2 regions of the Agromyces selenitireducens genome follow, and region 2 is predicted to be linked to the other one. Evidence: predicted binding sites of a transcription regulator. Region 2 holds the regulator's gene; the other holds the start of a gene.
The links. The regulator LexA, encoded in region 2, represses DNA repair genes until DNA is damaged. The targets are predictions, from matches to a motif close to TCGAACANNTGTTCGA.

Region 1: ACULK4_RS05380 (Rv2578c family radical SAM protein) is a predicted target of LexA. The motif match lies at 9,363-9,378, and genes of this name have one in related genera.

Annotation. Positions count from the first base shown of each region.
Region 1 covers NZ_CM188259.1:1,146,245-1,161,912, reverse strand. Annotated here, with positions in the region: gene ACULK4_RS05425 (sugar nucleotide-binding protein) at 1-308, opposite strand, end outside; gene rfbB (dTDP-glucose 4,6-dehydratase) at 305-1,315, opposite strand; gene rfbA (glucose-1-phosphate thymidylyltransferase RfbA) at 1,312-2,187, opposite strand; gene ACULK4_RS05410 (sugar transferase) at 2,223-3,701, opposite strand; gene ACULK4_RS05405 (VanZ family protein) at 3,902-4,330, shown strand; gene ACULK4_RS05400 (thymidine kinase) at 4,419-5,033, opposite strand; gene ACULK4_RS05395 (response regulator transcription factor) at 5,034-5,750, opposite strand; gene ACULK4_RS05390 (hypothetical protein) at 5,740-6,882, opposite strand; gene ACULK4_RS05385 (sensor histidine kinase) at 6,879-8,159, opposite strand; gene ACULK4_RS05380 (Rv2578c family radical SAM protein) at 8,212-9,354, opposite strand; gene ACULK4_RS05375 (ABC-F family ATP-binding cassette domain-containing protein) at 10,184-11,938, opposite strand; gene ACULK4_RS05370 (malate:quinone oxidoreductase) at 12,331-13,761, opposite strand; gene ACULK4_RS05365 (hypothetical protein) at 14,001-14,582, opposite strand; gene ACULK4_RS05360 (aspartate-semialdehyde dehydrogenase) at 14,823-15,668, opposite strand, start outside.
Region 2 covers NZ_CM188259.1:1,639,689-1,655,356, reverse strand. Annotated here, with positions in the region: gene ACULK4_RS07715 (IniB N-terminal domain-containing protein) at 1-325, shown strand, start outside; gene ACULK4_RS07710 (dynamin family protein) at 424-2,334, shown strand; gene ACULK4_RS07705 (dynamin family protein) at 2,331-3,995, shown strand; gene ACULK4_RS07700 (SseB family protein) at 4,518-5,324, opposite strand; gene priA (bifunctional 1-(5-phosphoribosyl)-5-((5-phosphoribosylamino)methylideneamino)imidazole-4-carboxamide isomerase/phosphoribosylanthranilate isomerase PriA) at 5,308-6,054, opposite strand; gene hisH (imidazole glycerol phosphate synthase subunit HisH) at 6,158-6,796, opposite strand; gene hisB (imidazoleglycerol-phosphate dehydratase HisB) at 6,793-7,407, opposite strand; gene ACULK4_RS07680 (histidinol-phosphate transaminase) at 7,452-8,546, opposite strand; gene ACULK4_RS07675 (LysM peptidoglycan-binding domain-containing protein) at 8,619-8,996, opposite strand; gene lexA (transcriptional repressor LexA) at 9,226-9,942, shown strand; gene metE (5-methyltetrahydropteroyltriglutamate--homocysteine S-methyltransferase) at 10,022-12,367, opposite strand; gene ACULK4_RS07660 (methylenetetrahydrofolate reductase) at 12,364-13,350, opposite strand; gene hflX (GTPase HflX) at 13,568-15,097, opposite strand; gene ACULK4_RS07650 (class I SAM-dependent methyltransferase) at 15,139-15,668, shown strand, end outside.

The DNA.
Region 1 (15,668 bases), 490 kb from region 2:
GTGACCACGCGTCCGAAGCCCGGTCCGGGACGGAGATCGACCCACGCGCCGAACACGCGGCCGTGGGCGACGCCGAGGTACTTGTCCCACGGTTCGGCGTGGAACCCGCGCGTGGTGCCCGCGGCGGCGTTGTACGAGACGTTCTGCTGCACGGGGCGGAAGTCGGGCAGGCCGAGCGCGAGCATCTTCTCGCGCTGCCAGTGCTCCTTGAACCAGCCGCGCGCGTCGCCGTGCACGGGCAGGTCGATGACCAGCAGGTCCGGGATCGCGGTCTCGTGCACGGCGAGCGACGTCGACTCGGCGGTCACCGGCCGATCTCCGCGTAGCGCGCCTCGGTGGCGTCCTTCTGCGGCGCCCACCACGCTTCGTTGGCGCGGTACCACTCGATGGTGCGCGCGAGCCCGTCGCGGAAGTCGGTGTAGCGGGGCGTCCACCCGGTCTCGGCGTGCAGCTTCGTGGCGTCGATGGCGTAGCGCAGGTCGTGGCCGGGACGGTCGCTCACGAGGTCGTACGCGTCGCGCGGCTGACCGAGCAGCTCGAGGATGGTCTCGACGACGTCGAGGTTGTCCCGTTCGCCGTTCGCGCCGATGAGGTAGGTCTCGCCGATGCGGCCGTGGTCGAGGATGGCGAGGACGGCGCTGTTGTGGTCGTCGACGTGGATCCAGTCGCGCACGTTTCGGCCGGTGCCGTAGAGCTTGGGGCGCTGCCCGCGCAGGACGTTGGTGATCTGCCGCGGGATGAACTTCTCGACGTGCTGGTAGGGCCCGTAGTTGTTCGAGCAGCCGCTGATGGTGGCGCGGAGGCCGAAGCTGCGCACCCACGCCGCGACGAGCAGGTCGGATGCCGCCTTCGTCGACGAGTACGGGCTCGACGGCCGGTACGCGGTGAGCTCGGTGAACTTCGCGGGGTCGTCGAGCTCGAGGTCGCCGTACACCTCGTCGGTCGAGATGTGGTGGAAGCGGAGGTCGCGCTGCCGCGCCGCCTCGATGAGGGTGAACGTGCCGACGACGTTCGTGTCGAGGAACGCGCGGGGGCCCTCGAGCGAGTTGTCGTTGTGCGACTCGGCCGCGAAGTGCACGATCGCGTCGGTCGCGGGGGCGAGTTCGGCGACGAGCTCGCCGACCACGGCGGCGTCGGCGATGTCGCCGCGCACGAACCGGAACCGGTCGGCGGGCAGGCCCTCGAGTGAGGCGAGGTTGCCGGCGTAGGTGAGCTTGTCGAGCACGATCACGTCGTGGTCGGTGTGCTCGAGCGCGTGGCGCACGAAGTTGGCCCCGATGAAGCCGGCGCCGCCGGTGACGAGCAGGGTGCTCATGCGTCCCTCCCCTGTTCGATGAGGCCGAGCAGGTACTCGCCGTACCCGGACTTGCGGAGTGCCTCGCCGCGTTCGCGGAGCTGGGCGTCGTCGAGCCAGCCCTGCCGCCAGGCGACCTCCTCGGGCGCGCCGACCTTGAGGTTCTGGCGGCGTTCGATCGTTCGGACGAACTCCGTGGCATCCGACAGCGAGTCGAACGTGCCGGTGTCGAGCCAGGCGGTGCCGCGCGGCAGCACCTCGACCTGGAGCCGGCCCTGCGCGAGGTAGGCGGCGTTGACGTCGCTGATCTCGTACTCGCCCCGCGCCGAGGGCTCGAGCGAACGCGCGATGTCGACCACGTCGTTGTCGTAGAAGTAGATGCCCGGCACCGCATAGGGGCTCTTGGGCTCGGCCGGCTTCTCCTCGATGGAGACCGCGCGGCCGTCGGCGTCGAACTCGATGACGCCGTACGCGGTCGGATCGGCGACGCGGTAGGCGAACACGGCGGCGCCGTCGAGGCCGCGGAACCGTGCGAGCTGCGCGCCCGTGCCCGGCCCGTAGAAGATGTTGTCGCCGAGCACGAGGCACACGTCGTCAGCGCCGATGAAGTCGGCGCCGATGACGAACGCCTGCGCGAGGCCGTCGGGCGACTCCTGCTCGGCGTACCGGAGCGAGATGCCGAACCGCGACCCGTCACCGAGGAGACGACGGAACTGCGGCGCGTCGTGCGGGGTCGTGATGACGAGGATGTCTCGGATGCCCGCGAGCATGAGCGTGCTCAGCGGGTAGTAGATCATCGGCTTGTCGTAGACGGGCAGCAGCTGCTTGGACACGCCGAGCGTGATCGGGTGCAGGCGCGTGCCGGATCCCCCGGCCAGAATGATGCCCTTCATCGATTCGATTCTGCCCGCGTCGCCGCTCGGCGGCATCAGTACGCGCCATGCGCGCGGACGACCGCCCGCGCGGTGCGGTACAGGATCACGATGTCACCGGTGAGCGACCAGTTCTCGACGTAGTAGAGGTCGAGGCGGACGCTGTCGTCCCAGGAGAGATCGGAGCGGCCCTGGGTCTGCCAGAGTCCGGTGATGCCGGGGCGCACGAGCAGGCGGCGGCGTGCCCAGTCGTCGTAGCGCTCGACTTCCGAGGCCAGGGGCGGCCGCGGCCCGACGAGCGACATCTCGCCGCGGAGCACGTTGACGAGCTGCGGAAGCTCGTCGAGGCTGTACCGGCGCAGGAACGCTCCGACGCGCGTCACGCGCGGGTCGGTGCGCATCTTGAAGAGCACGCCGTTCCCGTCGGTGCGGTCGAGCAGGGTGGGCAACTGGGATTCCGCGTCGACGACCATGGAGCGGAACTTCAGCATGTGGAACCGTTCGCCGTTCAGGCCGACCCGCTCCTGCGAGAAGATCGCGGGCCCGGGGCTGTCGCGCCGGATGGCGAGGGTGATGAACAGGAAGAGCGGGCTCAGCACCACGAGCAGCGCGGCGCCGATGACGAGGTCGAAGGCGCGCTTGGCGGCGTACTTCTGGCCCGTGAAGACGGGGTAGTCGACCTGGATGAGCGGGAGTCCGGCGACGGGGCGGGCGTGGATGCGGGGGCCCGCGACATCCGTCAACGCCGGTGCGACGACGAGGTTGGTCGACGTGCGCTCGAGCTTCCAACCGAGTTCGCGCATGCCGCGCGGGTCGATGGTGTCGGCGCCGGTGAAGACGACGGTGTCGGCGCGGGCGTCGCGCAGCACGTGGTCGAGGCTGGTGTAGTCGCCGAGCACGGGGATGCCGGGGGCGAGTTCGTGGGTGGAGCCGCCGTGCTCGGTGATGGCGCCGACGATCTCGAAGCCGGTGACCCCGTCGCGCGCGATCTGCTCGGCGACGTGCGCCGACTTCTGCCGCTCGCCCATGAGGACGACACGGTGCACGTACTGCCCGGCGAGGCGTTGGCGCAGCAACCACTTGCGCCACATCCAGCGCCCGGCGACCAGCAGCAGGAGGCCGACGGGGAAGGCGACGAGCACGTAGGCGCGCCCGATCTCGGAACGCAGCAGGAAGGCGAGGATGGCCAGCACCGCGAACACGCGGATGCTGGCGTCGGCGATGCGCCGGTACTCGGTCGGGCCGGCGCCGACGATGGTGCGGTCGCGCGTGCCGAACAACGCCAGGGAGAAGAACCAGCCCGCCGCGAGCAGCGCGGAGACGATGAAGTAGCTCAGCAGGAAGTCGGCGCGCTCGCCGTCGCCGGGGATGCGCAGCGAAGTGCCGCTGGTGCCGAACCGGATGAACTGCGACCCGTACACCGCGAAGACGATGACCACGAGGTCGGTGACGCGAAGTCGCTGCACGTAGGCGCGCTGCCACTCGGCAACGGCCTCGGCAGGCGTGACCTTCTCGGTCTGCCGAGTGAGCGTCATCAAGCACCTCCGGCGCCGGCTCCGGGTCTCGGGTTCAGGAGCGGGCGCTACCCGGCGTGGGTCGCACCGGGCATGGACAGGCTACCCCGAGCGGATGCCGCCGTGAAGCGTCGACCGGAAGTGCCCCCCGAACTGGGGAATCTCGATCCGCCTGTCACTGCGGAGTGGGGCGGGCCCGGCGGTCGGGCTACGGTTGGACGATGTCCTTCCGCGCCCTCTCGCGCCTGCTCCTGGCGGTCTACGCGGCAGGCCTCGGCGTGGTCGGCTTCTACCCCAGCCCGATCGATCGCGAGGCGAGCCCGGCGGTCTGGTGGTGGATCAGGTCGGTGCGGCGCGTCGGGTTCGAGTGGTACTCGTACGAGATCCTCGAGTTCTCGGCGAACGTGCTGCTGTTCGTGCCGTTCGGCCTGCTCGCGGTGTTCGCGCTGGGCCGACGTTTCTGGTGGCTCGCCCTCGCCCTCGGGGTCGCTGCATCGGTGGTCATCGAGACGGGCCAGGAACTGTTCCTGCCGGAGCGCATGCCGTCGACGTCGGACGTGGTCGCGAACGCGTTGGGCACGACCCTCGGTGTCATCGTGGGATGGCTCCTGCTCACCCTGCGCGAGCGGCGGGTACCTGCCCCCGCCTGACGGACGACCCGGAGCGCGGAGCGGGTCAGGGGGGCACCCGAGCCCCTGGCACTCCCGGCTCCCCCGCAGGCGACGGCGTCGAGCCGCCTCAGTGCCGCCCGTTCAGCACTCCCCCGCTCTCCTGCAGGTAGCACACCCCGCAGAGCGACTCGTACGTCACCTCGACGCCGTCGATCGCGACCTGGTCGCCGTCGAAGATGTACTCGCCGCCGATGCGCCGGCCGTTGAAGATCGCCTTGCGCCCGCAGCGGCAGATCGTCTTCAGCTCCTCGAGGCTGTGCGCGACCTCGAGCAGGCGACGGCTGCCGCCGAACGCGACCGTCTGGAAGTCGGTGCGGATGCCGTACGCCAGCACGGGGATGTCGTCGAGCAGCGCGATGCGCAGCAGGTCGTCGACCTGGTCGTTCGTGAGGAACTGCGCCTCGTCGACCAGCAGGCAGCTCACGTCGCGCCCGTGCGCCTCGATCACCGGCGTCCGGTACCGCTGGAACAGCTCGAGGACCTGGTCGTCGGGCCCGATCGTGAAGTCGACCTCGCGCACCACCCCCAGCCGCGACACGATGTCACGGTCGCCCTTCGTGTCGACCGCAGGCTTCGCGAGCAGCACCCGGTGCCCGCGCTCCTCGTAGTTGAACGCCGCCTGCAGCAGCGCCGTCGACTTGCCGGAGTTCATCGCGCCGTAACGGAAGTACAGCTTGGCCATCTACTCGAGCATCCCGTCCTCCGCCGCGCGGCGGATGAGTTCAGCGCGACGGCCCGCCGGGCGGCCGACCTTCGCGTACTTGTCGCGCGCGCGGCGCAGGTAGGTCTTCGCGGTCTCGTACCCCACGTCCATGCGGCGGGCGACCTCGGCGGTCGACAGGCCCTGCACGTACAGGGTCACCGCCCGCTGCTCCGCGGCGCTCAGGGCGGCGTCGGCGACCTGCGCCTCGGCCCGTGCGGTGGTGACGGATGCCGCGCGGCCGGCCCGACCGCGCGAGCCCGGTTGCACCGGCATCCGCTCGCCCGCCGCCACGCGCCGCACCACGTCGATGATCTCGCGCACCGGCAGCGTCTTCGGCAGGAACGCGGCCGCACCCGCCGAGAGCGACCGCGCGCGGGAGAGTTCGTCGTCGAGCGCCGTGACCACGACCACCTCGGTTCCGGCGGCGCGGCACGCACGGATGCGCGACTCGATCGAGACCTGCTCGACGAGCTGCAGGTCCATGAGCACGATGTCGACCGGGAACCCGGGGTCGCGGATGAGGTCGAGCCAGCGCGTCGCGCGCAGCACCACGCGCACGTCGGGGGCGTTCTCGGCGATCCAGAACGCGATGCCGTCGACGATCACGGCATGGTCGTCGAGGATGCCGACGCGCACCACGTCGTCCTCCGCCTCGCGACCGTCGGAGTCGACCGTGCCCGCCGGGTCAGTTGTCATGACGGAACTCCACCCGGACATTCTCCCCTGTTCCGGTCACCTCGCCGCGCAGACCGACCGCACGCGCGACGACCACGAACCGCTCGGCGTCGCGCCGCGCGAACGGGGTGCCGCCCTGCTTCGCCGTGACCGTGATCCGTTGCACACGCGAGTCCCGCTCCGAGCACGCCACCGACACCCACGCCGCCCTCCGCTCGTCGGTCAGCCAGGTCAACAACGCCGTGAGCGCCGCGCGCTGCTCGTCGTCGAGCTGCGACGCCGCCGCATCCTCGTCGCGCACCGTCACCGGGACACCGCGGCGCTCGGCGAGGGTCGACGCGAGCTCGTGCAGCCACGTCGACTCGATGCCCTCGCGCAACGCGCGCCGCAGCGCATCGGCGAGCTCGCGCGCCCGATCCGCATCGGCGACCGAGATGCGGTCGACCGTCATCACGTGCGCCAGGAACGGCAGCACCTCGCGGCTCAGCACCGACACGCGCCCCTGCTGCACCGAGCGCGCGATGCCCGTGCGGAGCTCGGACTCCCGTTCGAGCGCCGCCACGTTCGTGCGCCGCTGCAACGCCAGCGTCTCGTTCACCACGCTCGCCGAGTAGGCCGCCGCCGCGGCGGCGGGCGCGAGGACCGCGACGACGTACACGGCCGCGAACGAGAACTCCGGGGCATCCGTGATCGCGGCGCCGGCCGAACCGAGCGCGATGATCGCCACCACGGATGCCGCGAACGCGCCGGCCCCGAGCAGCACCGTCCATGGGCAGAACGGCGCGAGCGCGAGCAGCAGCAGCCCGACCGAGAGCGGACCGAAGTTGTCGTACAGGTACCGGTCGGCGCCGACCGTGCTGACGTACTCCGCGACCGTGCCGCCGAGCGCGAGCAGCACCACGACGCCCAGGCGCTCGATCGTGAACGGGCCGCGGCTGGGAAGCGCCGACACCCACGCGACCGCGCCGGCCGCCGCGATCAGCACGACCGCGAGGATCGCCGCCCAGGCCGACACGATCTCGTCGCGGTGCCACCAGGTCAGGCCGACCGACATGACCGTCGCACCGATGGCGCCCGCGGCGACGAGGGGCACGGCCGCGATGCCGCCCAGCGGGTCGACCTCCTGCTGCGTCAGCCTGATCGTGCCGCTCACGAGTCGCCGCCTCCCGTCGGCATCGACAGCAGCACCGTCGTGCCCACTCCGGGCCGCGACCACACCTGCACCGAACCGCCCTCGTGCTCGATCCGGCCGCGGATGGACGTGCGCAGGCCGATCCGGTCGGAGGGGACGGCGTCGACGTCGAAGCCCGCCCCGCCGTCGATCACCGCCACGGTGACCTCGCCGTCGCCCGGGCCGACGGCGACCTCGGCCTCGTCGACGCCGGCGTGCCGCACGACGTTGACGAGGCACTGCGCCACCGCGGCCTCGAGCGCCTCACGGCGGAAGGGCCCGAGGAAGCGCAACGCGTCGGCATCGCCCGACACGCGGACCCGCACGCCCGCCTGCTGCGCGAAGTCGACGGCGTCGGCGAACGGCGCAGTGGCCGTTGCGTCTGCGTCGCCGGCGGCCTCGCCCGCCCGTTCTGGTCCGCGGGACGCCGCGCTCTCGTCGACGTGGTCGATCGCCCAGTCGCGCCCGACGATGAGCGCCAGGTCGTTGCGGATGCCGGCACGCAGCCGCTCCGACACCGGACCGGAGCCGGCCGCGGCGACCGCGACGAGGTGGCTGAGCGCCGTGTCGTGGAGGCGGGCGATGGCGCGCAGTTCGTAGTCGTGCCGGATGACGAGTTCGCGCGTCTGCCGGCTCGCACGGTACAGCCCGACCGAGCGACGCCGGGCACCGCGTCGCGCGAGGCCGTCGAAGGTGCGCACCACGGCGACGATGACCAGTGCGGCGGCGGCGCCGATGTTGGGCACCCAGATCGACGCGGCATCCGCCGAGTCGCCGGCCTCGCCTGCGAGCACGACCGCCACGGCGAGCAACGTCGCCGCCTCGCCCATGCCCCAGCCGAGCGCCGCCCAGGTGATCGCGATGCGCGACCCCACGCCGGCGCCGCCGAGCAGCACCAGCGCGACGCGCGGCAGCGCGATCAGGGCGTTGTTGGTGTCATCGAAGTCGCTCGCGGGCATCAGGATGACGGTGATCCCCAACGCGACCGCGGCGCCGACGACGAGCGTGATCACAGTCATGGTCACGGTGGTCCAGCGGATGAGGATCGCCTGCGCCGCGAACTGGGCGGCGATCAGCGCGAACACGAGCAGCGCCGACATCCGCGGTTCGGGCAGCCCCCACGCCCGCCCGTCGATGACGGATGCCGCGGCGATCGCCATGCCGGCGAGGAGGCAGACGAACGCGGCGGCGTACCCGGCGCGGTCGAGGGCCCGGCTCAGGGATTCCCGCGCGAGGTGCTCGGGGAGTCCCAGGGTCATCGCGCTCCGATCCGCCGGCGGCCCGATGCCGCTGAGGGGATTATCCCAGTCGTCAGAACAGCATGGTGGGTGCTGCGGCCGCGAGATCGAGATCGCTCGCATCGGATGCCGCCGTGCGGGCGGTTCCGCGGGCGCGTGGGCGTGCGGCGGCGGCCTGCGGCGCCCCCCGCCCTGCGCCGCGCGCCGCCGGCCGCGACATCGATGCGGAGGACGCCACCCCGCCGGTGACGGAGTCCTCGCGCCCGCGCTCGAGCCGGTGCGACCGCAGCAGCGGGCGGATGCGCTCGGCGAGCCACGCGCGGTACTCCTTCGGCGCGTACGCGGCGGCACCCGGGTACATGGCGCGGTACCGCGGCACGAGCTCGGGGTGCTCGCGTGCGAGCCACTCGAAGAACCACGGCTTGACCGACCCCCGGAGGTGCAGCGCCGAGTACACGACGCTCGATGCGCCCGCCTCCTTCGCCCGGCGTATCGCGTCGTCGAGGTGGGCGCGCGTGTCGGTCAGGTACGGGAGGATCGGCATGAGGAACACCGAGCAGTCGAACCCGGCGTCGCGCACGGCGGTGACCGTCGCGAGCCGCGCCGCGGTCGTGGGCGTGCCCGGCTCGATCGAGCGCTGCAGCTCGTCGTCGTACACCGCGATCGACATGGCGAGGTCGACCGGAACGTGCGCGCGCGCCGCCTGCAGGAGCGGCAGGTCGCGACGCAGCAGCGTGCCCTTGGTCAGGATGCTGAACGGCGTGCCGCTCGACGTGAGCGCGTCGATGATGCCGGGCATGAGCGCGTACCGCCCCTCGGCGCGTTGGTACGGGTCGGTGTTCGTGCCGAGCGCGACGGGCTCGTGCTGCCACGACGGGCGTGCGAGTTCGCGCTGCAGCACCTCCCCGACGTTGACCTTCACGATGAGCTCGCGGTCGAAGTCCTCGCCCGAGTCGAGGTCGAGGTACTCGTGCGTGGGCCGCGCGAAGCAATAGCGGCATGCATGCGAGCAGCCCCGATAGGGGTTGATGGTCCAGCCGAACGGCACGTACGACTGGCCGGGCACCTTGTTCAGCGCGGACTTCGCGAGCACTTCGTGGAACGTGAGGCCGGCGAACTCGGGCGCCTGCACCGACCGCACGAGGTTGTTCAGCCGCGCGAGCCCCGGCAGTGTGCCCTGCTGTTCGACGCCGAGTTCCTGCCCGTTCCACCTCATCGCCCTATTCGAACACATGTTCGAATCAGCGGCAAGCGGGCCCGCGACGCGCCGCTCCCTCGTCCCCGCCCTCCGCCCCCTCCCGATTACAGGGAAACGCGCGATCTACAGGACGCCCAGCGCGTTCGGCTCCTGCGAACCGCACGATCTCCTGTATGCCGCGCTCTCGAGCAGGTATCGATCGAGCGATCCCGGCTCACCGGTGACGTCCGCACCGCGCGCGCGGAGGACGTGAGGACCCGCTCGCGTGGCAGATGGCACGTCCGCGGCATCCATGCCGGTAGCCCGGGTCTCGCCCGACCCGTGGAATGACTGTTTCCGGATGGCTCGTGTCGACATCGCCTCACGTGAGGCCGATGACGTCGTTGACGCGCTGGTGCCTCACCGGTCGACGGTCGCCGCACGCGCCTCATGTGAGGCCCGTCTTTCCCGTGAATCGCAAACGCCGGAAAGAGATCCGAGGGAAAGCGCGACCCATGTGCGGCTCACCTGACGGGAGGAGCACGTGGCGGGGGCTACTGATGGGAGGCGCCTCATGTGAGGCGCACCTGACGGGGGGCTACTGACGGGGGGCTCCTGATGAGAGGTGCCTCATGTGAGGCGCACCTGACGGGGGGCTACTGACGGGGGGCTCCTGATGGGACGTGCCTCATGTGAGGCGCGCTTCACACGAGCCATCTGGAAAGTGTCATAGGGGCAGCAGGTCGGGAATCGTGCCGGCAGCATGCAGCCCGCCGCCCCGCGCCGCGAAGCGGCCCGCAAGGCGAAGGCCGTGCAAGGTCAGGAAGGAGGACGCGCCGGCCGGCGCGTCCTCCTCCCGACAGGCGTCCTACTCGGCCGAGCCGGCGACCGCGCCCGCCAGGGCGGGACGGCTGCCGGCCGCGGCGAGCGCCAGCTCCTCCCCCTCCCACCGCCGCCGCAGCCAGCGATCGTGGCTCGCCACGATCACCGCGCCCGGGTACGCGCCGAGCGCGTCCTCGAGTTCGCCGGCGAGCGCCAGCGAGAGGTGGTTCGTCGGCTCGTCGAGCAGGAACACGTGCGGCGGCGCCGCGATCACGAGCGCCAGCGCGAGGCGCCGCTGCTGGCCGACCGACAGCACCCCGACCGGGCGGTCGAGATCGCGCACGCCGATGAGCCCCAGCTCGGCCAGCGGCACCCGTTCGGCCCGCCGCTCCCCGAGCACGCGCTCGTAGATCGCGCGCGGCGTGGCATCCGGATCGCCGAACCGCACGTCCTGCTCGAGCAGGCCGACTCGCAGCCCGCGCCGCCGGTGCACCTCGCCGCGATCAGGCGCGAGACGACCGGCGAGGACGGCGAGCAGCGTCGACTTGCCCGCGCCGTTCGCCCCGGTGATCAGCAGCCGCGTCGCGGGCGCGATGCGCAACGCGTCGAGCTCGAGCCGCCCGTCGACCGCGACCTCCGACAACTGCAGCAGCCGGCCGGACTCCTCATCGAGCAGGTGCGAACCCGACGGGATCCCCGCGAACGCCAGCCGGCCGGGCGGCCGCGCCACCTGGGTGCGCTCCAGCTCCTCGAGCCGCAGCTCCGCGTTGCGCACCCGCCGCGAGACGGCCTGCTCGACGTTCTCGCGCTTGAAGTGCTTCAAGAACTTGTCGTTGTCGCGCGGCGCCCTGCCGTGGGCGACCGCCCGCGCCGACTCGGCGACGACGACCCGCAGCCGCTTCAACTCGGCCTGCTCGTCGTCGTGCTGGCGCACCCAGCGCGCGCGTTCGTCCGCGCGCACCGTCAGGTACTCCGTGAACGAGCCGCCGAAGACCGTGCCGACGGATGCCGCGCGCGCGAGCGCGTCAACGCCCGCCCGCGCCGGGTCGAGGTCGAGCAGCCCGGTCGCGACACGGTCGAGGAACTCCCGATCGTGGCTCGCGAACGCGACCGGCCCGCGCCACGCCCGCAATCGCTCCTCGAGGAACGCCGCCGCGTCGTCGTCGAGGTGATTCGTCGGTTCGTCGAGCAGCAGCGCATCGGGCGACGACAGCAGCAGCGCGGCCAGGGCGAACCGGCTGCGCTGGCCGCCCGACAGTTCATCGATGCGGCGGTCGCGGCCCAGCCCGGAGAGGCCGAGGCCGTCGAGCAGCTCGTCGCGACGGCGGTCGACCGACCACACGTCGGCGCGTTCGGCCGCGTCGAGCGCGACGGCGTACCGCTCGGCAGGGTCGGCGGCGTCAGCGGATGCCACGGCCGCGGCATCCGTCGTCGACACCCGCCGATCACCGGCCAGGGCGAGCGCCGCCGCGTCGAGCTCGCGCTCGATCGCGCGCACCTCGGCGACCGCCGACTCGAGCACCTCGTCGACCCGGTCGTCGGGCGCGAACGGCGGCTCCTGGAACAGCAGGCCCGTGCGAGCCGGACGCGACACCCGGCCGTCGACGACGGCGCTCGGCGGGGCGGCCCCGGCGATCACGCGCAGGAGCGTCGACTTGCCCGCGCCGTTCTCGCCGATGAGGCCGAGGCGCCGGCCGGGAGCGACCGTCAGGTCGAGATCCGAGAGCACGCGCCGATCGCCGAATGCGACCGACACCCCGTCGACGCGCAGGTGGGAGGAGAAGGAATGGCTGACTGACATGAGGGCGGAACCCTTCGCGAGAATGCTCCCGAGCCGCCGCCGCGCGACCGCGCGCTTCAGCGGGCGCGGACGACGCGTCGGACACGGCCCGACGTCACGCGCGAACGGCGACGACGGCCCGGGAGCGGATGATGGATCCCGCCGGGCATCTGCCGTCGCCTGGGTGCGCCGCGAACACTGTCGCGATCAGTGGAAGGAGCACACCCCGGTGTCAACGGCGCCTCGGGCGCGGGACGATGGGATGTGCTCACTTCATAGCGGGGTCGACTGTAGCAGACACGTCCACTGTTGGTCGAGTAGCGATCTGTTGGTCGAGTAGGACGCGAAGCCCGTATCGAGACCGGGTCAGGTCTCGAGACGGGCGCGAGCGCCCTCCTCGGCCCGCAGGGGCGCTACGCGGTGAGCTGCAACGCGGCCGCGGTGCGCGCGAGCGAGGCCGCCGCGGCATCCGGGTCGTCGGAGAGCGTCGTGCCGAGCGACGGGATCATCTCACGCAGCTTCGGCTCCCACTCCCCCATGCGGTCGGGGAAGCACCTGCCCATCACCTCGAGCATCACCGGCACCGACACCGACGCGCCCGGCGACGCACCGAGCAGGCCGGCGATCGTGCCGTCGGCGCCCGAGATCACCTCGGTGCCGAACTGCAGGATGCCGCCCTTCTCCGGGTCCTTCTTCATGACCTGCACGCGCTGGCCGGCCGTGATGAGCTCCCAGTCCTCGGACTTCGCCGTCGGCATGAACTCGCGCAGCGCCGCCATCTTCTTCTCGCGCGACGCGAGCAGCTCGGAGACGAGGTACTTCACGAGGTCGAAGTTGCGGAGGCCGACCTGCAGCATCGGGCCCAGGTTGTGCCCGCGGATCGAGAACGGCAGGTCGAACCACGTGCTCGACTTGAGGAACTTGGGCGTGAAGCCGGCGTACGGGCCGAACAGCAGCGACGCCTCGCCGTCGACCACGCGCGTGTCGAGGTGCGGCACCGACATGGGCGGGGCGCCCACTGCGGCCTTGCCGTAGACCTTCGCCTGGTGCTGCGCGACGAGCTTCGGGTTCTTCGTGCGCAGGAACTGCCCGGAGATCGGGAAGCCGCCGTACCCCTTGATCTCGGGGATTCCCGAGTGCTGCAGCAGCGCCAGTGCGCCGCCGCCCGCGCCGACGAACACGAAGCGCGCGCGCACGGTCTCGGGGGTGTTGCCAACGAGGTTGCGGATGCGGAGCTTCCACGTGCCGTCGTCCTGGCGATCCAGCCAGGTGACCTGGTGGTCGGTCGCGATCGATGCGCCGCGCGACTCGAGGTCGCGCAGCAGCTGGACCGTGAGCGCCCCGTAGTCGACATCCGTACCGGATTCGATGCGGGTCGCAGCGACCTTCGCCTTGGGGTTGCGCTTCTTCGCCAGCAGCGGCGCCCACGACGCGATCGTGTCGAGGTCCTCGGTGTACTCCATGCCGGCGAACAGCGGCTGGCCCTCGAGCGCCTTCACGCGCTTCTTCAGGTACTCGATGTTGGCCTTGCCACGCACGAATGTCATGTGCGGCGTGGAGTTGATGAAGCTCTTCGGGTCGGGCAGCGCGCCCTCTTCGACGAGGTGCGCCCAGTACTGGCGGCTCACCTGGAACTGCTCGTTGATCTGCACGGCCTTCGAGGCACTGACGCTGCCGTCGGGAGCCTCGGGCATGTAGTTCAGCTCGCAGAGTGCCGCGTGGCCGGTGCCCGCGTTGTTCCACGGGTTCGAGGACTCCTGCGCGACGCGACCGAGGCGCTCGTAGACGCGGATGCTCCAATCGGGCTGCAGCCTCGAGAGCAGGGAGCCGAGCGTGGCGCTCATGATGCCCCCGCCGATCAGCACGACGTCGACGGTCTCCTCGGAATTCACGGGTTCCAGTGTATGTGCGCGCGGATGTGCGGTTTGACCAGCCGTCACAGGCTCAGCCGCACCAGCTGGGGTCGTCCCCCGACGGCGACGGATGCCGCAGCCGGCACGGCCCCGGCACCCCACTGCCCGAACAGGCGGACGGCCCGCCCCGCATGAAAGCGGGACGGGCCGTCCGGGATCCGTCAGGCGGCTCAGCGACGCTTGGCGGCCGCGATGCGCGGACCGGCGATGGCGCCGCCGAGGGCGATCGCGCCGAGGCCCGCGAAGAGCAGCCAGCCGTTGTCGAAGCCGGTCTCGGCGAGTTCCTTGCCCTCACCGTCGCCGCCACCGGCCGGCGTGGTCTTCACCGGGGTGGTCTCGACCGGCGTGGTGTGCGGCGGGGTGGTGACCGGCGGGGTGGTCACGGGCGGGGTGGTGACCTTCTCGTACGAGAACGAGAAGTGGCTGATGTCCTTGCCGGTCGAGTGCGCGATGGTGACGGAGTTCGTCGGCGGCTGGACCAGGTAGTACTCCGGTCCGCCATCCTCCTGGTTCTCGGAGCCGGACTTCACGCAGAACATGGTGATGACGTACCCCTCGGGCGCGGTGATCAGCTCGTCCTCGCCGTAGGCTCCGTCGGTGCTCTTCCCCGAGTCGAGCTCGGCGCACTTCTGGGTGGGCGCGCCGGCGGGCGGGTCGGTCGGGACGTTCGCGGCGTAGGCGGGGGCAGCGGCGAACAGGGCGGCGCCGCCGCCGAGCAGCAGCGCAGCAGTGAGCACGCGGGTTGACTTCATGTGGGGGCTCCTGGCGGTGAGTTGGTCTCGGATTGTCGGCCGGCCAGCGGGCAGGGCGAGCTCGGCGGGTGGGGGATCTCCGCCGAACACCAACGGACGGTCAGGGCAAAGCCTAGGGGCACTTGCAACCGGGGACAGTCCCCCGAATGGGGACCCATCAGGGCTATCCGGTCACGTTTCGATCACGCATCGTGACAGCGCCGGGCTGCGACATCCGAAGATGCGCAGCCCGGCGACGCCTCAGACCCGCGCCGGCAGGTCGGCCGCGACGAGCTCCGCGATCTGCACCGCGTTCAGCGCGGCGCCCTTGCGCAGGTTGTCGTTCGAGACGAAGAGCACCAGGCCGCGGCCCTCGGGCGCCGACTGGTCGCGGCGGATGCGGCCGACGTAGCTCGGGTCGTTGCCGGCGGCCTGCAGCGGTGTGGGGATGTCGCTGAGCTGCACCCCCGGCGCCTCGGCGAGCAGCTCGGTCGCGCGCTCGGGCGTGATGTCGTTCGCGAACTCGGCGTGGATCGACAGCGAGTGGCCGGTGAAGACCGGCACGCGCACGCACGTGCCCGCGACGCGGAGGCCCGGCAGCTCGAGGATCTTGCGGCTCTCGTTGCGGAGCTTCTTCTCCTCGTCGGTCTCGAAGTCGCCGTCGTCGACGATCGAGCCCGCGAGCGGGATCACGTCGAACGCGATCGGGCGGGGGAACTTCTGCGGCTCCGGCATGGTCACGGCGGTGCCGTCGTGCACCAGACCGATGGCGTCCTGCTCGACGGCGGCCTTCGCCTGCTCGAGCAGCTCCTCGCCGCCCGCGAGCCCGGCGCCCGACACCGCCTGGTACGTCGAGACCATGAGTCGCTCGAGGCCCGCCTCGTCGTGCAGCACCTTCAGCACCGGCATCGCGGCCATGGTCGTGCAGTTCGGGTTGGCGATGATGCCCTTCTTCGCCTCGGCGATGGCGTGCGGGTTGACCTCGCTCACCACGAGCGGGACCTCGGGGTCCATGCGCCATCCGCTCGAGTTGTCGATGACCGTGACGCCGGCCGCCGCGAAGCGGGGCGCCTGCGCCTTCGACAGCGTCGCGCCCGCCGAGAAGAT
Region 2 (15,668 bases):
CGAGGACTCCTTCAACGAGGACAACTCGGTCGACAACTCGACGAACACCGACATCGAGGTCGACATCGAGGACTCGTTCCAGGTCAACGACTCGTTCCAGGACAACTCGGACAACTCGACCGAGGTCGAGGTGGAGGAGTCGTTCAACGGCAACAACCTCGAGTCCGGCCCCGGCGACCTCACCGAGGTCGAGGTCGAGGTCGAGGTCGAGGAATCCTTCAACGAGGAGACCGAGATCGAGGACTCGTTCCAGGTGAACGACAACGCGGTCGAGACCGGCCCCGGCGACCAGGTCGCCGACAACGAGGTCGACCTCGCGCTGTAGTCCCACACGGCGGTTCGGCCCGGCGCACTCCAGGTGCGCCGGGCCGAATCCGCTGTCCGTCTGGTTGAATCGAAGAACGTCGAACGGGGAGTGCAACGGTGCAGCAACTCATCGAACTCGTGGACCGCGGCATCGCCCTCGCGGGCAATGGCGACCGACCCGACCTGCGGCGCCGGCTCGAGCAGACCCGCGACCGGCTCCACGACCCCAACATCCGCGTCATCGTGGTCGGCGAGTTCAAGCAGGGCAAGAGCCAGCTGATCAACGCACTCGTGAACGCCCCCGTCTGCCCCGTCGACGACGACATCGCCACCGCCGTGCCGACCACGGTCCGCTACGGCGAGCGCGCGTCCGCCTCGGTGCTCTCGACGAGCGCGATCGGCGGGACCCTCGAGGCCGACGGTCGTTCGCAGCGCACCGAGATCCCGATCGCCGACCTGGCCCGGTACGTCTCCGAGCGCGGCGGCCGTGGCACCGAGACGGATGTCGCCTCCGCCGAGGTCGCACTCCCCCGCAAGCTCCTGAAGGGCGGGCTCACCCTCATCGACTCCCCCGGCGTCGGCGGGCTCAACTCGGCGCATGCGATCACGACCCTCGCGACGCTGCCGTCCGCGCACGCCATGCTGTTCGTCTCCGACGCGTCGCAGGAGTTCACCGAGCCCGAGATCCAGTTCCTTCGCCACGCGATGCGCATCTCGCCCAACGTGGCATGCGTCCTCACGAAGATCGACCTCTACCCGCAGTGGCGTCAGGTCGAGGAGCTCGATCGGGGCCACCTGCAGTCGATCGATCCGTCGATCCCGATCTTCCCCATCTCGTCGAACCTGCGCCTGACCGCGCTGCGGGAATCCGACCACGAGCTGAACGCCGAGTCCGGGTTCACCGAGCTGGTCTCCTACCTCCGACGCGACGTGGTCGGCAAGGCGGAACTCCTGCAGCGCCGGTCGGCGGCTGCCGACCTCATGTCGACGACCGAGCACCTGCGCCTCTCCATCGATTCCGAGCTCAGCGCGTTGCTCGACCCCGAGAAGACGCCCGAGATGGTCGCGAAGCTCGAGACGACGAAGGCCCGCGCCGATGAGCTCCGGCGCAACTCCGCCCGCTGGCAGATCACCCTCAACGACGGGGCCACCGACCTGATCGCCGACATGGAGCACGACCTCCGCGACCGGCTGCGCACGATCCAGCGCGAGGCGGAGGAGGCGATCGACGAGGGCGACCCCGGTCCGATCTGGGACGAGCTCGTCGACTGGTTCGAGCAGCGCGTGTCGTCGGCGGTCACCGACACGTTCGTCTGGACCCAGGAGCGCGCGCAGTGGCTCTCGGCGAAGGTCGCCCGGCACTTCAACGAAGAGGAGGTCACCCTCCCGCAGATCCACGTCGACGACACCCACGAGGTGCTCGACGCCGTCGACGACATGACCGAGCTCGACCCGGGCCGGCTCGGGCCCATGCAGAAGTTCTACATCGGGCTCCGCGGGTCCTATGGCGGCGTGCTCATGGTCGGCATCATCACGAGCATCGTCGGGATGTCGCTCATCAATCCGCTCTCGCTCGCCGCCGGTGCCGTCATCGGCCGCAAGGCCTACAAGGAGGACGTCGAGAATCGCCTCCAGCGCCGCCGTGCCGAGGCGAAGAACCTCATCCGACGCCAGGTCGACGAGATCATCTTCCAGGTCGGGAAGCAGTTGCGCGACCGCCTGCGCCTCGTCCAGCGCATCACGCGCGACCACTTCACGGCCATCGCGGACGAGCACCACCGGTCGCTGGCCGACTCGGTGCTGGCGGCCCAGAAGGCGGCGAACATGTATGCGAGCGATCGCGACAAGCGCGTGCAGCAGCTGCGACGCGACCTCCAGCAGGTCGACGCGCTCTCGAGCAGGGCGAAGTCGATCGACGGTGCGACGGTCGCGGCGAACCGCGCGCGACACTCCACCTCGTCCGCGGCATCCGACCCGACCGGGGCGCCGGTCGACTCCGCCCCGGCGGCCGGGAGCGGCCAGGCGTGAACGGGCGCCTCCTCGAGCAGGCCGACGAGCTCCTCGAACTCGCGGCCGACCACTTCCGGGGCGACGCCGCTGCCGTCGAGCGCATCCGGGAGCAGCAGGACCGCCTCCGGGAGCCGCTGCGGGTGGCCATCGCCGGCATGGTGAAGGCGGGCAAGTCGACCCTGCTCAACGCCGTGATCGGCGAGGAGATCGCCCCGACGGACGCCGGCGAGTGCACCAAGGTCATCGTGTGGTATCGCCACGGCACCGCTCCGAGCATCACCGTCCACCTCCGGAGCGGGGAGGCCCGTTCCGTCCCGGTCCGCCGCGTCGACGGCCGTCTCGTCATCGACCTCGAGCCGTCGACGCCGGAGGACGTCGACCGCGTCGTGGTCGAATGGCCGTCCAAGCGCCTCGAGGACGTGACCCTCATCGACACGCCGGGGATCGGCTCGCTCTCGACCGACATCTCCGCGCGATCGGCCGCCTTCCTCACCCCGGAGGCCAACCCGTCGGAAGCCGATGCGATCATCTACCTCACCCGGCACATGCACTCCGCCGACGTGGGCTTCCTCTCCGCGTTCCACGACACGGCGGTCGCACGGTCGCGCACGGTCAACGCGATCGCGGTGCTCTCGCGCGCGGACGAGATCGGGGCGGGCCGCATCGACGCGCTGCTCTCGGCGAGGTCGATCGCCGAACGCTACCGCAGCGACGGGTCGTTGCGGTCCCTCGCGCTCGACGTGGTGCCGATCGCTGGGCTCCTCGCGCAGTCCGCGCGAACCCTCCGCGAACGCGAGTACGACGCGCTCCGCAGGCTCGCTCGCCTCGGCCGCAGCGCCCGCGAACGGATGCTGGTGTCGGTCGACCGGTTCGTCCGCGAGGACGCGCCGATCGACGTGACGGCGGAGGAGCGCCGGAACCTGCTCGAGCGCTTCGGGATGTTCGGGATCCGGATGGCGGCCGTGTCGATCCGCGCTGGGCACCACGACTCGACGGGCCTGGCCGACGAGCTCTATCGCCGTTCCGGGATGGACGACCTGATCCACCTGGTGGGCGGCCAGTTCCGGTCGCGGGCCGACGCGTTGAAGGCGAGTTCGGCGCTCGCGGCGCTCCGGGCGCTGCTCGCGGAGCGTCGGCCGACGGCTGCGCCCCTCATCGAGCGCTCGATCGAGCGGCTCGAGTCGAATGCCCACGAGCTCAGGGAACTGGCGCTGCTCTCGGCCGCGCGAACGAGCGGCCTCGGCCTCTCCCCGGCGGACTCCGCGGAGGCGGAGCGGCTCATCGGCGCAGCGGGCACCGGACTCGCCGACCGCCTGGGCCTGCCCGACGACGCCGCTCCGGAGGACCTGCACCGCGCTGCCACGGCCGCCCTGCAGCGTTGGCGGGCGCTGGCCGGCAGTCCGCTCCTCGACCGCGCATCCGCGGAGGCGTGCGACGTCGTCACGCGCAGCTGCGAGGCGCTCGTGATCGCGGCAGGGCCGGTCTCAGTGGAGCGTCGCCGGCTGCACCTCGCCCCGAGTGCGGAACCATCGGTTGGCGCCGGGGAGGAGGCTGGAGACCCAGGCGGCGACCGCGAGGCCGAGCCCGCCGAGGAGCAGCACCTCGACGAGGAGGCCGAACTCCGTGACGGTGAGGAAGGCGCTCCCGACGAGCGCCGCACCGGCGTGCACCAGGAGTAGCGGGAGCTGGACCCAGCGGGCCCCGCCGCGGCGGTTCAGCACCATCGCGAGCAGAATGGCCTCGACGGTCACGACGACGCCGAGGCTGGCGATGCAGGTCCAGTAGATGATGTCGACGAGTGACGAGATCGAGGCCTCGTCGTAGCCCGGCGAGAGCCGCAGCAGCGTCTCCTCGAGTTTCGCCGCGATCGACTCGTGCGACAGGAACGCGATCAGCATGGCCACGGCGACGGCGGTGAAGCTGAGCAGCCACAGCACCCGAGCGGTCCTGATCGAGCGCGGCGGCGGGACGATCTTGAGCACGGGCGGGCGCCGGTCGTCCGAGAGGGTGGGCCGTTCGGGAGGCGGGGCGAGGTCGTCGCCGTCGCCGTCGTCCCGGTCGGATCCCGTCGCGCTCGCGCGGGCCGACGGCGACTCCGCGGGATGCTGCGCGGGTGCGGCATCCGTCTCGACGTCGTCGAGCACATCGTCGTGGTGCGGCGGACGCTGGTTCCCCCCGGAGGCGTCGGTCATGCGGTCAGCCTACGGCAGGCGCCCCGGCGAGGGCGGTTCCGCCACGTCGGCGACCAGGCGGACCGTGAGCGAGTCGACGCCCGTCGCGATCGCGTCGTCCTCCGACCACCGCCGGGCGAGCCGCGTCGTGACGGCGTCGAGCTCGGTCCGGGTGAGTCCGGCGACCAGGCGCAGTCGCACGACGAGCTCCGGGCCGCGCAGCCTGGCATCCGGATCGCCGGCCTCGAGTTCGACGCCCACGACGGCGAGCTCGCCCGCGATCGAGCGCTCGAACGCGCCGCGCACCGCGTCGGACTCGAACGGCGGTCGCCAGTGCTGCTGCTGCGCGACCGACCACACGGCGGGCCTGCGCAGCACGAACTCGGTCGGGCTCGCCGGGTCGAGCACCACGAGCTCGGTGCCGTCGTCGGCCGCCGCGAGTGCGACGCGCACCCCGTCAGCCGGCACGGGACGCGCGACCGGGTTCCAGCGCGACATGGCCTCGACCGAGCCGAACACGGGCAGGACGCGGCGACCGTCGGGTCCTTCGACCGTGACGATCGAGAGCTCCTGGCTCTTGTCGACGGCGTGGCCGTGCGCGCCGACCTCGGTCCCGCCGTCGCCGAGTTCGGCGAGGAGCGGGATCAGCAGCCGCGACGCGCCGAACGCGGCGACCACGTCGGCCTGCCCCCCGTCGCCCGCGCGGAAGCGTGCGAGTGCGGCGGCGAGTTCGGGCGCCATCCGTCCGTCGTCGCCCGCATGCGGGTTCGACTGGAACGAACGGCCTGCCCAGGGCCGACCGGCCGAGTCCGCAGCCGGGTCAGTGGGATGCGACATCCAGCGCCTCGGGCAGCGTGAACGCGCCCGCATAGAGGGCCTTGCCGATGATCGCGCCCTCGAGCCCCTGGGGTACGAGCTGGCGGAGGGCGGCGATGTCGTCGAGGCTCGAGACGCCGCCCGACGCGATGACGGGTCGCCGCGTGCGCTCCATGATCTGGCGCAGGAGCTCGAGGTTCGGGCCCTGCAGGGTGCCGTCCTTCGTCACGTCCGTGACGACGTACCGTGCGGCGCCGGCGGCCTCGAGGCGATCCATGACCTGCCAGAGGTCGCCGCCGTCCTTGGTCCAGCCGCGCGCGGCGAGCGTGTGGCCGCGCACGTCGAGCCCGATGGCGATGGCCTCGCCGTACTGCGCGATGACGGACGCCGCCCACTCGGGGTTCTCGAGCGCGGCCGTGCCGAGGTTGATGCGCTTGGCGCCGATCTCGAGCGCGTGCTCGAGCGACTTGTCGTCGCGGATGCCGCCGGAGAGCTCGACGTTCACGCCGCGCACCTGCCGGATCACCTTCTTCAGCACGCCCGCGTTCGACCCGCGGCCGAAGGCGGCGTCGAGGTCGACGAGGTGGATCCACTCGGCGCCTTGGTCGGCCCAGTCCGCCGCGGCGTCCACGGGGTCGCCGTAGCTGGTCTCGGTGCCCGCCTCGCCCTGCGTCAGGCGCACCGCCTTGCCGCCCGCCACGTCGACTGCCGGAAGCAGTACCAGGCGGGGGCTCTTGCTGAACTCACTCATCACTGTCCTCGAATCGGATGCCGCGAGATTCGCGACTTCGGCACAGTCACAGCATCCTAGTCCGCTGCGGGCCGGTCATGGCGAACCGGTTCGTCCGCCCGCCTCAGGCGAGCGAGCCGATCCAGTTGGCGAGCAGTCGGATGCCGGCATCCGACGACTTCTCGGGATGGAACTGCGTCGCCGACAGCGGGCCGTTCTCGACGGCGGCGAGGAATCGCCCGCCGTGCCGGGCCCAGGTCAGCTTCGGCTGCGGGAACGGCGGGATGACGTCGAGATGCCATTCCTGTGCCGCGTAGGAGTGCACGAAGTAGAACCGCTCGTGCTCGATTCCGGCGAAGAGCACCGAGCCCTCATCGGGTTCGACGGTGTTCCAGCCCATGTGCGGCAGGACGTCCGACGGGAGCTCGCGTACGGTTCCGGGCCATTCGCCGAGCCCCTCGGTGTCGACGCCCCGCTCGACGCCGTGCTCGAACATGACCTGCATGCCCACGCAGATGCCGAGCACCGGCCGGCCGCCCGCGAGCCGCCGGTCGATGAGCTCGTCGCCGCGGACGGCCCGGAGCCCGTCCATGACGGCGGCGAAGGCGCCGACGCCGGGGACGACGAGCCCGTCCGCCTCCATGACGGTGCGGCGGTCGGCAGTGAGCTCGACGTCGGCTCCGGCACGCTCGAGCGCCTTGGCCGCCGAGTGCACGTTGCCCGAGCCGTAGTCGAGCACCGCCACGCGAGGCGTGGGGGTCACAGCGCGCCCTTCGTCGACGGGATGCCGGTCACGAGCGGATCGTACGCCTTCGCCTGGCGGAACGCGCGCGCGAACGCCTTGAACTCGGCCTCGGCGATGTGGTGCGGGTCGCGGCCGCCCAGCACGGTGACGTGGACCGTCAGCCCGGCGTTGAAGGTGATCGCCTCGAAGACGTGCCGCACCATCGAGCCGGTGAAGTGGCCGCCGATGAGGTGGAACTCGAACCCCGCGGGCTCACCGGCGTGCACGAGGTAGGGCCGGCCCGAGATGTCGACCACGGCCTGCGCGAGCGCCTCGTCGAGCGGCACGAGCGCGTCGCCGTACCGCGAGATGCCCCGCTTGTCGCCCAGCGCCTGCCGGATCGCCGTGCCGAGCACGATGCCGACGTCCTCCACGGTGTGGTGCACGTCGATCTCGATGTCGCCCTTCGCGCGCACGGTGAGGTCGGTCAGCGAGTGCTTCGCGAACGCCGTGAGGAGGTGGTCGTAGAACGGCACGCTCGTCTCGATGTCGCTCGTGCCGGTGCCGTCGAGGTCGATGGAGAGATCGATGCTCGACTCGCTGGTCTCGCGCTGCACGCGCGCGGTGCGAGTGGGGCGGTCGGTGGTCATGCGGTCATCCTATTCAGCGGGTCCGTGGGTTGCCGGGTGGTGGGTCAGGTCGTGGCGGAGCCGGGCGGCGTCAACGCCGCCATCGCCTCGAGGAAGGCGGTGGTCTCGGCCTCGGTGCCGGCGGTGACGCGAAGGCACCCGGGCAGGCCGATCTCGCGGATGAGGATGCCGCGCTCGAGCAGCGCCTCGAACACGGCGTGCGGATCGGCGACGCCGCCGAAGAGCACGAAGTTCGCGGCGCTGCGATAGGGACGATAGCCGAGCGCGCCGAGCTCGCGGCCGATGCGCTCGCGTTGCCCGCGGATCTCGTCGACCATCGCCAGCATCTCGCCGGAGTGCGCGAGCGCGCCGAGCGCCGCCGCCTGCGTGAGCGCCGAGAGGTGGTACGGCAGCCGGACGAGCCGGAGCGCGTCGACCACGGCGGGGTCTGCGGCGAGGTAGCCGACGCGCGCACCGGCGAACGCGAATGCCTTGCTCATCGTGCGCGAGACCAGCAGGCGCGGCCGGCCCTCGAGCAGGGTGAGCGCGCTCGGCGCGCCAGGCTCGGCGAACTCCTGGTACGCCTCGTCGACCACGACGACGCCGCGCGCGGCGTCGGCGACCGCGGCGATCGTCTCGATGGACAGCGGCGTGCCGGTCGGGTTGTTCGGCGAGCAGAGCATCACGATCTCCGGGTCGTGCCGTTCGATCGCGGCGACCGCCGTCTCGGGCGAGAGCTCGTAGTCGGCGTCGCGGTCGGCGGTGATCCAGCCGGTGCCGGTGCCCGAGGCGAGCAGCCCGTACATGGAGTACGTCGGCGCGAAGCCGAGCGCGGTGCGCCCTGGACCGCCGAATGCCTGGAGGATGTGCTGCAGCACCTCGTTGGAGCCGTTGGCGGCCCACAGCTGCTCGGGCCGGAGTCCGTGCCCCAGGTATCGTGCGAGCGCCAGCCGCAGGTCGCTGAACTCACGGTCCGGGTAGCGATTGAGGCCGATGATCGCGCCTGCGACGCGCGCGACGATGTCGTGCGCCACGTCCTCCGGGACGGGATGCGTGTTCTCGTTGACGTTGAGGGCGACGGGCACGGTCTTCTGCGGTGCACCGTACGGGGATTTGCCGCGCAGGTCGTCGCGGATGGGCAGGTCGTCGAGACTCGTCACCGATCAATGCTATCCGCGCGCGGCTGCAGCTCCCTCGGTGTGCGGCGGTCGATGACGTGCTCGCCGCGGCCGTCAGTCGACGACGGGGAGCGCGAGGCGCTGACCGGGCTGCACGACCGCGTCGGCGAGGCCGTTCAGGCGCATGATCTCGAGGATCACGTCGCGCGGGTCTTCGGATGGCGCGATCTGTTCGGCGATCACCCAGAGGGAGTCGCCCGTTCCGACGACGACGGTCTCGAACGTCGCGGGCGTAGCGCCGCCGTCGATGCCGGCGACGGCGCCGCCGGACGAGAGCGACCCGACCAGGACTCCGACGACGAGCGGCAGGGCGGCGAGGGCGGTCAGCACGATCCGGCCGCGGCGCGTCAGTCGCAGCCGCGAGCGCACGACGGGCCGGGCGAACTCGGGCATCGGCCGACCACCGGTCGACCCCATCAGCACTGCACTCACTCCGCACCTCCTCGGGATGGCTTCGCACCCGACCCTCGGCCGGGAAGGCCGGATGCGAAGCTGTGTTCCGAATATATCTTCGAACAATCGAACCTGCAAGGAGCCCGCGGGTGGGTTTCGGCCCCGGATTCCGCGACACACTCGAACAGATGTTTGTCGCGAGCGCGCTGGGCGGATACAGTTTCGAATGTCCGACGACAGTCGAACACCGACCACCGACATCCGGGCCATGGCGGCCCCGACGAGAGGCCAGCACGTGAGTATCGACACCGACCGGGCGCGCGGCACGAGCGGCCGGTCGCGTCGGCGCAAGACGCTGAGCGCCAAGCAGCTCGCGATCCTCGACGTCATCCGCGGCTCGGTCGCCGAGCGCGGGTATCCCCCGAGCATGCGCGAGATCGGCGACGCTGTCGGCCTCTCGTCGCTCTCCAGCGTCACCCACCAGCTCAACCAGCTCGAGCTCGCCGGCTACCTCCGTCGCGACCCGAACCGTCCCCGCGCACTGGAGGTGCTCATCGACGTCCCCGGCTCCGAGCCACGGCAGTCGACCGCCGAGCCCGCACCGATCGGCGACGCGACCATGGTGCCCCTCGTCGGGCGCATCGCCGCCGGTGTGCCCATCACGGCCGAGCAGCAGGTGGAGGAGGTCTTCCCGCTCCCCCGCCAGCTGGTCGGCAAGGGCGAGCTGTTCATTCTCAAGGTCGTCGGCGACTCGATGATCGACGCCGCGATCTGCGACGGCGACTGGGTCGTGGTGCGCTCGCAGCCCACCGCCGAGAACGGCGAGATCGTCGCGGCGATGCTCGACGGCGAGGCGACCGTCAAGGTCTTCCGCCAGCGCGACGGCCACACCTGGCTGCTCCCCCGCAACACGGCCTTCGAGCCGATCCTCGGCGACGAGTCCGAGGTGCTCGGCAAGGTCGTGGCGGTCCTCCGCGCCGTCTGACGCCGCGCCGCGACGCCACCGCGAACGACCGGCGGCGGATGCCACGGCCCACTGCCGCGGCATCCGCCCTCGCCTGCCGTCAGCCCGCGTTCGCGCCGACCGCGACGCGCTCGCGCACGGCGCGCGCGGCCTCGACGATGTTCGCCAGCGACGCGACCGTCTCGTCGTATCCGCGCGTCTTCAGGCCGCAGTCGGGGTTGACCCAGAGCCGGCCGGCCGGCACGCCGCCGACCGCGCGCTCGAGGAGCGACCGCACCTCGTCGACGCCCGGCACCCTGGGCGAGTGGATGTCGTAGACACCCGGGCCGACGCCGTGGTCGAAGCCGCTCGCGGCGAGGTCGTCGACCACCTCCATGCGGCTGCGCGCCGCCTCGATCGACGTCACGTCGGCGTCGAGCTCCCGGATCGCGTCGATCACGACCCCGAACTCCGAATAGCAGAGATGCGTGTGCACCTGCGTGGCCGGCGCCGCGCCGCCCGTCGCGAGACGGAACGACCCGACCGACCACTCCAGGTAGGCGTGCTGGTCCGCGCGCTTCAGCGGAAGCAGCTCGCGCAGAGCCGGCTCGTCGACCTGGATGATGCGGATGCCCGCGCGCTCGAGGTCGGCGATCTCGTCGCGGAGCGCGAGCGCGACCTGGCGCGCGGTGTCGCCGAGCGGCTGGTCGTCGCGCACGAACGACCACGCGAGGATGGTCACCGGGCCGGTCAGCATGCCCTTCACGGGCCTGTCCGACAGCGACTGGGCGTACTGCGACCACTCGACCGTCATGGGCGCGGGCCGCGCCACGTCGCCCCAGAGGATCGACGGGCGCGTGCAGCGCGAGCCGTACGACTGCACCCAGCCGTGCTCCGTGACCGCGAAGCCCTCGAGCAACTCGGCGAAGTACTGGACCATGTCGTTGCGCTCGGGCTCGCCGTGCACGAGCACGTCGAGGCCGAGGTCCTCCTGGAGCGAGATGACGCGGGCGATCTCCTCGCGCATGAGCTCGCGGTAGGCGGCATCCGTCAGCTCGCCCCTCACCAGCCGGGCGCGTGCACGGCGGATCTCGGTCGTCTGCGGGAACGAGCCGATCGTCGTGGTCGGCAGTGCGGGCAGATCCAGGTCCTCCTGTGCGGCGGCGCGTGCGTCGCTCGCCGCGCGCGAGAACGCGGCGTCGTCGAGCGCGGCGAGGCGATCGCGAACCGCCGGAACGCGGACGCCGGGCGCCGCGGCCCGCTCGGCCAGCGCAGCGGATGCCGCGTCGAGCTCAGCCTGGATCGCCGCTCGTCCGGCGACGAGGCCGCGTTCCAGGGTCGCGACCTGGGCGACCTTCTGGTCGGCGAACGCGAGCCAGCCGGCGAGCCCCGCGTCGAGCGCGGTCTCATCGGCCACGTCGTGCGGCACGTGCAGGAGCGAAGTCGACGTGGACACCGAGACGCTCCCGGAGAGGGTGCGCAGCGCCTCGACGCGGTCGAAGGCGCGGTCCAGGTCGCCGCGCCAGACGTTGCGTCCGTCGATCACGCCGGCGACGAGGGTCTTCGCGGCGAGTCCCGCCGCCGTCGCGGGATCGAGCTGCTCTGGCACCCGGCCACGCACCAGATCGAGCCCGATGGCCTCGACCGGCGCAGCCGCCAGGGCGGGAAGGGCGTCGCCGAGGCCGGCGTACGGGGCCGCGACGAACAGCAGCGGGCGGCGGGCGGCCGTGCCGAGCGCGTCGTAGGCGGCGCCGAGCGCCTCGATGACGCGGCCGCGCGGCTCGTCGATGCTCTCGCTCACGAGCCCGGGCTCATCGAGCTGCACCCACTCGACGCCGGCCCTGCAGAGCTCGGCGAGCAACTCGGCGTACACGGGCACGAGGTCGACGAGGCGGTCGAGCGGGCGGAAGCCCTCGGGCGCCCCGTCGGCGGCCTTGGCGAGCAGCAGGAACGTGACCGGTCCGACGAGGACCGGACGGGTGAGGAAGCCGGCCGCCTTCGCCTCGGCGAACCCGGCGACGATGCGCTCGGCGTGCAGCGCGAACGCGGTGTCCGGTCCGATCTCCGGGACGAGGTAGTGGTAGTTCGTGTCGAACCACTTCGTCATCTCGAGCGGGGCGTCGTCTCCCTCGCCTCGGGCGATGGTGAAGTAGCCCGCGAGGTCGATCGTTCCGCGTTCGTTCGCGAGGCGCCGGAACCGGTCGGGCACCGCGCCCACCGCGATCGCGGTGTCGAGCACCTGGTCGTAGAACGAGAATGACTCCGGGATCGATGAGTCGTCGCGGCCGAGGCCGAGCGAGGCGAGCCGGTCGCGCGTCGCCGCGCGGAGTCCGGCGGCGCGCGCCTCGAGCTCGGACGCGTCGATGCGGCCGGCCCAGAAGGCCTCGACCGCGTGCTTGAGCTCGCGGCGGCGGCCGATGCGGGGATAGCCGAGGATGGTTCCGGTCGGGAATGCGGGTGCGTTCATGATGTTCTCGTGTTCCTCTCGATTCCCGCGGGGGCGGGGGTGAGGAGGCCGAGCCGGTCCAGGACGGCGAGCACGGCCTCATGGCGGTTGAAGGTGTACAGGTGGAGGCCCGGTGCGCCGCCGGCGACCACCTCGTCGGCGAGCCGGGCCGCGAAGTCGACGCCGAGCTCGAACTGCGCGTCGGCGTCGGGCTCGATCGCGAGGGCGACCGAAAGCTCCTCCGGGGCGGGCACACCGGTGAGCTCCTGCAGTCGGGCGAGCCGCGTCGGCGACGTCACGGGCATGACGCCGGGCAGGATCGGCATGGTCACGCCGCCGGCACGAGCCCGCTCGACGAACCCGAGGTAGTCGTCCGCTCGCCAGAAGAGCTGGGTGATCGCGAGGTTCGAGCCCGCGACCTCCTTCGCGAGCAGCACGTCGACGTCGTGGTCCAGCCCGCGGGAGCGAGGATGACCGTTCGGATAGGCGGCCACGGCGACCAGTTCGGGCCGCGGGCGCTCGAGGATCCGCGATCCGCCCGGGACGCCGGGGACGCCCGCCTGCCCGAACGGCTCGCGCTCCTCCTGCACCCGGTGGATGAGCTGCACGAGCTCGGCGGCGCTCTCGAGGTCGCCGATCCCGGCGTCCGGGTCGGCGCCTGCGGGCGGATCGCCGCGGAGCGCGAGGAAGCTCGTCACGCCGGCGTCGAGGAACTCGCGCACCAGTCGGTTCGCCTCGGCGTGACTGGAGCCGACGCACGTGAGGTGCGCCATGGGCTCGACGTCGGTGTGCTCGAGCAGGTGGCGGAGGACCGTCAGCGACCGGTCTCGCGAGGAACCGCCGGCGCCGAACGTCACCGACATGAATGCCGGATCGACCTCGGCGAGACGGTCGATCGCGCGTCCGAGCGCGAGCGCGGCGGCGTCCGTGCGCGGCGGGAACAGTTCGAAGGAGACCGGCGGCGTCGGCCGGAAGTCCCCGAAATCGGGATCGTATCCAGTCATGGCGCTCCTGTGACGGATGCCGCGACGGGAGGTCGAGTGCACGGCACGCCGCGCCCGACCGGCCGTCACGGCAGGTGGGTCTCGCGGGCGGGTGCCGGGCTCGGCGGTCGCTCCAGACGGGCGGCATCCGGCCGCTCGCCACGATCAGGAGCGACGATACGACGGGGTCGGCGGCATCCGCCCCGTTGTTACGACGCGTGACCGGGCGCGCGGGTGCTTACGCGAGCGCGCTCGCGCGGTACTCGGCGAGCTGCGCGGCCTGCTCGGGCGAGGCCAGCGCGCGGATCCGCGTGCCGTCCTCGACGTACTCGGTCGAGAGCACGCGACCGGTCTCGTGGAGCGTCGAGACGATGTCGCCGCGGTCGTACGGCACCAGGAGGTCGACCTCGATGGCCGGGTCGGGCAGCATGCGGCCGATGGCCTCGAGCACCTCGGCGACGCCCTCGCCCGTGCGCGCGGAGGCGAAGACGGCGTTCGGCTCGAGCCCCTGCAGCACGAGGCGGTCCTCGGCGGTGATGAGGTCGGCCTTGTTGAAGACGACGAGCTCGGGGATGTCGCGGGCGCCGACCTCGCCGATGACGTCGCGGACGGTCGCGATCTGGCTCGCGGGGTCGGGGTGCGCGGCGTCGACGACGTGCACGATGAGGTCGGCGTCGGCGACCTCCTCGAGCGTCGACCGGAACGCCTCGACGAGCTGGTGCGGCAGGTTCCGCACGAACCCGACCGTGTCGGCGATCGTGTAGACGCGGCCGTCAGCGGTCGTGTTGCGGCGCACGGTCGCGTCGAGCGTCGCGAAGAGGGCGTTCTCGACGAGCACGCCGGCCCCGGTGATGCGGTTGAGCAGGCTCGACTTGCCGGCGTTGGTGTACCCGGCGATCGCGACCGACGGGACCGCATTGCGCTTGCGGTTCGCGCGCTTGGCCTCGCGCGCGGGCTTCATGCCGACGATCTGCTTGCGCAGCCGGGCCATCCGCGTGTGGATGCGGCGTCGATCGAGCTCGATCTTCGTCTCACCGGGACCGCGTGAGCCCATGCCGGCGCCGGCGCCGCCGACCTGTCCACCGGCCTGGCGGGACATCGACTCGCCCCAGCCGCGCAGGCGCGGGAGGAGGTACTCGAGCTGCGCGAGTTCGACCTGCGCCTTGCCCTCGCGGCTCTTGGCGTGCTGGCTGAAGATGTCGAGGATCACGGCGGTGCGGTCGATGACCTTGACCTTGACCGCGTCTTCGAGCGCACGCCGCTGGCTCGGTGCGAGCTCGGTGTCGGCGACGACCGTGTCGGCGCCGAGCGCAGCGACGATGTGCCGCAGCTCCTCGGTCTTGCCGCGGCCCAGGTAGGTCGAGGGGTCGGGATGCGGTCGGCGCTGCAGCACGCCGTCGAGCACGCGCGCTCCGGCGGTCTCGGCGAGGGCCGCGAGCTCGCGCATCGAGTTCTCGGCGTCCTCCAGCGAGCCCTGTGGATACACGCCGATCAGCACGACGTTCTCGAGGCGCAGCTGCCGGTACTCGACCTCGGTGACGTCCTCGAGCTCGGTCGACAGGCCGCCCACGCGTCGGAGCGCAGCGCGCTCCTCCCGGTCGTACTGCTCGCCGTCGTGGCCGTCGCCCGCAGGGCCGCGGTCGAGGCCGTCGCGCTGGATCGACGTGGCGTCGCCGCCGCCGAAGCGCGCGATGCCGGCCCGGGTGTCGGCGCTGCGCAGCACGCGCTCGACGGCGTCGTCGGAGGTCTCGTGTGCAGCGTCGTTCATCATGTCCAGCCTACTTCCGTTCGTGCGATAGGTTCCCGTGTATGCCGCAGGAGCACTACTTCTCGTCGAAGCCCGCCGACGACGGCTCGCTCCGCATCGTCCCCGTCCGGCTCGCCGGCCGCGAGGTCGAGGTGTTCACCGCGGGCGGGGTGTTCAGCCCCGGTCACGTCGACCTCGGCACTCGCGTGCTGCTCGGCGAGGTGCCCGATCCGCCCGCCGCCGGCCACCTGCTCGACCTCGGGGCGGGCTGGGGTCCGATCGCGCTGACCCTGGGACTCGAGGCGCCGGATGCCACGGTGTGGGCGGTGGACGTGAACGAACGGGCGCTCGACCTGGTCCGGAGGAATGCGCGGCGGTTGGGCCTCGAGAACGTCAACGCGGCGATGCCCGACGATGTTCCCCCCGACCTCCGATTCGCCGCGATCTGGTCGAATCCGCCGATCCGGATCGGCAAGGCCGAGCTGCATGCGCTGCTGCGCCGATGGCTGCCTCGTCTGCAGGAGGGGGCGACTGCGTGGCTGGTCGTCCAGAAGAACCTCGGCGCCGACTCGCTCCAGCGCTGGCTCGGCGA